Mesorhizobium onobrychidis: one gene and its partner. The protein of the gene in region 2 binds, or shares a complex with, the protein of the main gene of each other region. Links are inferred from orthologs where the notes say so. Each region holds a gene or a part of one and is shown on either strand. Other genes may lie near its edges.

Region 1 (2,993 bases), 4.1 Mb from region 2 along the record:
TGCCTTGTCGGAACGTCGCCGCACGCCGGACGCTTCCAGTTCGGCGAGGTCCCTCTTGCGTGCCCGCTGGTCGAGAAGAATCCAGCCGATCAGCCCGGCCAGAACCACGGCCGTGATGGCATAGGCAGCGGCCACATAGAGCGCATGCACGCTCATATGCGTCGCTCCGCCGGCGCAAAACCTTCCAGCCGGACCATTCCGCTTCGTTCGAACATGCCTTCCCTTAACCTTGCGCCATCGGCTTCGCAATTGACAGCAGCGCCGCAGCCCTTGACGCCATGCAACCACGAATGATGGCCGGCCACATCAATCCGTTCCATGGCGCAGCGCCAATGCTGCCGCAACCGGCCCCAGCACGGCAAGAAACAAGGTCAGCGCGGCGAGAATGAGGAAAGGCTGCAGGAACGGATCGGGGTTCGCCACCGCGCCATGGCTTGCCGAGACGCCAAAGATCAGCACGGGAATGGTCAGCGGCAACACCAGCACCGAGATCAGCAGCCCGCCGCGCGGCAGCGCCACCGCCACCGCCGCACCGGCCGCCCCGATGAAGGTGATCGCCGGCGTGCCGACCAGGAGGGTCAGCGCCGTGGCGCCGATGCCGATCGGCTCCATATTCATGAACAGGCCGAGCAAGGGTGCCGCGATGACCAGCGGCAGCACGCTTCCCGCCCAATGCGCCAGGCATTTCGTCAGCACGGTCAGCGCCAGCATCTGCCGGTCGTCGCCGAGCACCAGCAGATCGAGCGAGCCGTCTTCGCGGTCGGCCTGGAACAATCGGTCGAGACCGAGCAGGCAAGCAAGCAAGGCGCCGATCCACAGGATCGCCGGGCCGATGCGGGCGAGCAGATTGAGGTCCGGTCCGACGCCGAAGGGGATCGTGGCGATCACCGCGAGAAAGAAGATCACGCCGGTCAGCGCCCCGCCGCCGGCCCGGATATGCAGGCGGATATCGCGCAGGAAGAGGGACCACATTACGATGCGGTCCCTTGTTGGTGGCAAGGCGAAATGTGGAGTTCCTTCGCGCCCCCCTCTGTCCTACCGGACATCTCCCCCACTTGGGGGGAGATTGGCAGCTCGGGCGCCCCATTTATCCTTGCAACGTTGGCAATTGACGAAGGCCGGGCCGACGGCCAATCTCCCCCCAAGTGGGGGAGATGTCCGGCAGGACAGAGGGGGGCGCCGTGGAGCACCGACATCAAACGGCCTCCCCCATCCTCAATTCCTTCGCCCCCCCAAGCCCCAGCGGCAGATGCGTCGCCGCGACGATGATGCCCCCGTCTTCAAGATGCTTCCGCATCAGCATGGCGAATCGCTTTTCCGAAGCCTTGTCCAGCCCGGCCGTCGGCTCGTCGAGCAGCCACAGCGGTCGCCGGCTGACCAGCAATTTTGCGATCGCCGCGCGGCGGCGTTGCCCGGTGGAGAGATAGCCGAACGGCAGATGGCCGATACCATCAAGCCCGACCGTTTCCAGCGCCTCTTCAGCGCTCAAAAAATCCGCGCCCAAAAAATCGCGCCAGAAGCGCAGATTTTCCGCCACGCTCAGCGCCGTCTTCATCGCGTTCTGGTGGCCGAGATAATGGCAGGCCGAGGCGACCGACGGAAAATCCTTACCGCCACCTTCGAGAAGCAAACGGCCTGCCGCCACCGGCAGCAGCCCGGCAACTACCCTGAGCAGCGTCGATTTCCCCGCGCCGTTCGGCCCGGTGACGATCAGCGCCTGGCCTTTTTCCAGGGCAAAACCGATGCCGGAAAAAATCGTCTCGCCGCCGCGTTCGCCGCCCAGATTTTCGGCGATCAGCCGCATTCCATGCCTGTCCCGAAAACATCGCGCCACGGCAGCTGCCGCATCGCACAAAATAGCCTTTCGACTGTCTAGAACTATTCCAGGAAATTCTCTATATCCGGGTCATCCGTGCCAGCGGTCGGCACGGGAAGCGAATTAGCGCCGAACCAGCGCACGCGCCGCCTTGAACGGCTCGGGTTGGCTGGGAACGGACAGCGGAAATGGCCGTACCCGCACCTTTGCGCTTGCATGCCATCGGCGTCCGTTCCCTTTCAGGCTGAACAGACAAGGACGGATCGCACGTGTCAAAATCCCTCGATAGTTTCAATTGCCGCCGCACGCTGACCGCTGGTGGCGCCGAGTATGTCTATTACAATCTCATCGAGGCCGAGAAGAACGGCCTCACCGGCATCGCCCAGTTGCCCTATTCGATGAAGGTGCTGCTGGAGAACCTGCTGCGCAACGAGGACGGCCGTTCCGTCACCAAGGAGAGCATCCAGGCGGTCGCCGGCTGGCTGACCGACCGGGGCACTGCCGGCGTCGAGATTGCCTATCGCCCGGCCCGTGTGCTGATGCAGGATTTTACCGGGGTTCCGGCCGTGGTCGACCTGGCCGCCATGCGCGACGCCATGGCTTCGCTCGGCGGCGACCCGCAAAAGATCAATCCGCTGGTGCCGGTCGACCTGGTCATCGACCACTCGGTCATCGTCGATGAATTCGGCACGCCGCTGGCTTTCGCCAGGAATGTCGAGCTTGAGTACGAGCGCAACGAGGAGCGCTACAAATTCCTGAAATGGGGCCAGCAGGCCTTCCGCAATTTCCGCGTCGTGCCGCCCGGCACCGGCATCTGCCACCAGGTCAATCTCGAATATCTCGGCCAGGTCGTGTGGACCAACACTGAAGGCGGCGAAACCACAGCCTATCCCGACACCTGCGTCGGCACCGATTCGCACACCACCATGATCAACGGCCTTGGCGTGCTCGGCTGGGGCGTCGGCGGCATCGAGGCCGAGGCCGCGATGCTCGGCCAGCCCGTCTCCATGCTGTTGCCCGAAGTCATCGGCTTCCGCCTCACCGGCAGACTCAGGGAAGGCGTCACCGCCACCGATCTCGTGCTCACCGTCACCCAGATGCTGCGCAAGAAGGGCGTCGTCGGCAAGTTCGTCGAGTTCTTCGGTCCGGGTCTGTCCAACATGACGCTGGCCGACCG
Region 2 (3,208 bases):
GCGAAGCGCGGCATGATGTAGCCGAACGAACGGATGAAGGCATCGGCGTCGCGGATGATATCATTGATGGTGGAGCGTTTCATGGTCGTGGTTTCCTTCCCGTCGGCCTAGGCGATCTCCAAACCGAATAGCCGAACGCCGATGCGGTGTCGACGTAAACCGCATGAGTTGGCCTCATGACATCCGCTTCGATCAAGGTCATAACGGCAACCAGTTTCCTGATGGTGGCATTCCATGCTGAGCATAGACGACCTCGACACGCTGGCGATCCTGATCGATGTCGACCGCGCCGAAGCCAATATCGCGCGGGCGCAGGCCCACGCCGACCGCCAAGGGCTGAAGCTCAGGCCGCATATCAAGACCCACAAACTGCCTTACTGGGCAAAGAAGCAGATCGCAGCCGGTGCGGTCGGCATCACCTGCCAGAAGATCGGTGAAGCCGAGGTGATGGCCGAGGCCGGCCTCACCGACATTTTTCTGCCTTACAACATTCTGGGCAGGGCCAAGCTGGAGCGCCTCAAGGCGCTGCACGGCCGTGTGACGCTGTCGGTGACATCAGACAGCATGGAAACGCTTAACGGACTCGACGCCACCTTCACCGATCGAGGCCAGCCGCTACAGGTACTGGTGGAATGCGACACCGGCATGGGCCGCTGCGGCGTCCAGTCGGCCAGCGAGGCGGTCGCATTGGCCAGAGAGATCGACAAGGCCAAGGGGCTCGCCTTCGGCGGGCTGATGACCTATCCGGCGGCAGGCCGCGCTGCCGAGGCCGAGGCGTGGCTCGACGATGCGCGCAACGCGCTCGCCGCGTCCGGCCTCGCCTGCCAACGCATCTCCAGCGGCGGCACGCCGGATATGTGGCGCTCGAGCGAGGCTTCCGTCGTCACCGAGTACCGCCCCGGCACCTACATCTATCTCGACCGCTACCAGGTCGCCAAGGGCGTCGGAAGCCTCGACGATTGCGCGCTGACGGTGCTGTCGACGGTGGTCAGCCATCCGACGCCGACACGGGCCATCCTCGATGCCGGCAGCAAGGCCTTGTCCAGCGACACGCTGGGGCTGGCCGATTTCGGCGAATTGCTGGGCGTTCCGGGCGCTATCGTCACCAGCCTCAGCGAAGAGCACGGCAACGTCACGCTTTCCGGCGACGCCCGGCTGCGTATCGGCGAGCGCGTGCGCGTCGCGCCCGACCATTGCTGCGTCGTCACCAATCTGTTCGACGAGGTGCATCTGATCGCCGCAGAACGGGTGCTGGAGACGCTGCCGGTGGCGGCGCGCGGCCGCATGGGGTGAGAAGCGGTCCGCGGAGCGGACGGAAAGCCAATTGCTTGGCTTTTCGAGCTTCGAACCCCCCGGGCCTGCGAAGGGCCGGGCAAATCTGAAATTAGTCAAGCTGATTGCCGTTCTGCCTGCCTCGCCGCAACACGGCGCATGGAAATGACCCGGCGACGTCGGATTTCCGTGCGCATCGCCATCAGATGCAGCGCGAAAAACAGCAAGGTAAAGCCCAGAGCCATTACCAGCAACGGCCGCAACAGGCTGGGATCGATGGTCGGCCCGCCGAGCCGGAACACCGAAGCCGGTTGATGCAGCGTGTTCCACCAGTCGACCGAGAATTTGATGATCGGGATGTTGATGAAGCCGACCAAGGTGATGATTGCGGCGGCCCAGGCGGCGCGCGCCGCATCGTCGAGTGCCCGCGTCAGTGCGATGATGCCGAGATACATCAGAAACAGCACGAACACCGACGTCAGCCGCGCGTCCCACACCCACCAGGTGCCCCACATCGGCTTGCCCCAGATCGAACCGGTGATCAGCGCGAGCGCTGTAAAGACGGCGCCGATGGGTGCCGCCGATTTCAGCGCGACGTCGGCCAGCGGATGGCGCCATACCAGCGTGCCCAACGCGAAAACCGCCATCAGCGTGAAACACATCATGGCCAGCCAGGCGAAGGGCACATGGATATACATGATGCGCACGGTGATGCCTTGCTGGAAATCCTCCGGCGCAGTGAAGCTCATATAGAGCCCGGCGGCCAGGATGAGTGTGGCGATGGTCGCAAGCCACGGCACCACCTTGTCGGCCAAACCGACAAACCGCGTCGGGTTGGCGAAATCCATCCACCCGCTGAGGCGTGAAGTCAGGTCACTCATGCGGCTTTACATAAACCGACGACGCGTTTGGGGCAATCGAGTGGCGGTGTCGCAGGTGGGGCGTTCCCTTCTCCCCCTGTGGGAGAAGGTGGATTGGCGCGCAGCGCCAAGACGGTTGAGGGGTGCTGGACGGAGCGAGGCCGGCGCCAAGCTGGAACACCCCTCATCCGACCGAGCTTCGCTCGGCCACCTTCTCCCACAAGGGGAGAAGGGCGAGCCTGGCCGCTCAGGCGGCCTCGTCCGTGATGGTGCGGCTGAGGCGGCGGACTTCCTCGTCGTTGAGCAGGCCGCCGGCGCGCAGCAGGCTGGCGAAGCGGCCATTGCGCATCGACAATTCGGCGAACCCACCCATTTCGACCACCTTGCCCTTGTCCATGAACACGACCAGATCGGCATCGCGAACGGTGGTCAGGCGGTGGGCGATGATGAAGGTGGTGCGGCCGCGACGCAATTCGTCGATCGCTTCCTTGACGCGGTCTTCCGTCTCGACGTCAAGCGCGCTGGTCGCTTCATCGAGCACCAGGATGGGCGAATCCTTCAGAACGGCGCGCGCGATCGCGATACGCTGGCGCTCGCCGCCCGAAAGCTGTCCGCCGCGTTCGCCGACGACCGTATCGTAGCCGTTGCTCTTCGACAGGATGAAATCCTGCGCGGCAGCGGCGTTGGCGGCGGCGTGGACCTCATCATAGGTCGCCTCGGCGCGCCCGACCCGGATATTGTCCTCGATCGAGCGGTTGAGCAGGCCCGCATCCTGGAAAACGGTGGCGATCGAGTGGCGCAGCGACTTGCGGGTCACCGTGCGGGTATCGATGCCATCGATCAGGATACGGCCGCTCGACGGCGCAAAGACGCGCTGCAAAAGATTGATGAGCGTGGTCTTGCCTGCGCCCGTCGGACCGACGATGGCCACGGTCTGGCCGGCATGGACCTCGAATGACACGTCGTTCACGCCCTGCCCCGAATTGGCGAATTCGAAGCTGACGTTTTCAAAACGCACATGACCAGTGACGTTGACCAGGTCACGCAACCCGTCCGGCTCGGCGGCGTCGGCCGCG

What was found.
Region 1: the proteins of IHQ72_RS24850 (region 2) and ccmA are in contact, whole or in part, in a solved structure (PDB 8CE8), measured with the Escherichia coli proteins. The link is inferred for Mesorhizobium onobrychidis from one-to-one orthologs.

The regions. Positions count from the first base shown.
Region 1 is NZ_CP062229.1:920,828-923,820, reverse strand. The notes cover bases 1-2,777. They hold ccmA (heme ABC exporter ATP-binding protein CcmA), read right to left. Parts: upstream 1,805-2,777; coding sequence 1,196-1,804; downstream 1-1,195. Other genes in these bases: acnA (aconitate hydratase AcnA), read left to right, coding at 2,086-2,777; ccmB (heme exporter protein CcmB), read right to left, coding at 307-972; ccmD (heme exporter protein CcmD), read right to left, coding at 1-156. Outside these bases: more of acnA, read left to right, coding at 2,778-2,993. UniProt on the Escherichia coli protein: Part of the ABC transporter complex CcmAB involved in the biogenesis of c-type cytochromes; once thought to export heme, this seems not to be the case, but its exact role is uncertain. Responsible for energy coupling to the transport system.
Region 2 is NZ_CP062229.1:4,987,978-4,991,185, forward strand. The notes cover bases 272-3,167. They hold IHQ72_RS24850 (heme ABC transporter permease), read right to left. Parts: upstream 2,154-3,167; coding sequence 1,389-2,153; downstream 272-1,388. Other genes in these bases: IHQ72_RS24845 (D-TA family PLP-dependent enzyme), read left to right, coding at 272-1,293; IHQ72_RS24855 (glucan ABC transporter ATP-binding protein/ permease), read right to left, coding at 2,380-3,167. In the rest of the region: IHQ72_RS24840 (D-lyxose/D-mannose family sugar isomerase), read right to left, coding at 1-83; more of IHQ72_RS24845, read left to right, coding at 235-271; more of IHQ72_RS24855, read right to left, coding at 3,168-3,208. UniProt on the Escherichia coli protein: Required for the export of heme to the periplasm for the biogenesis of c-type cytochromes.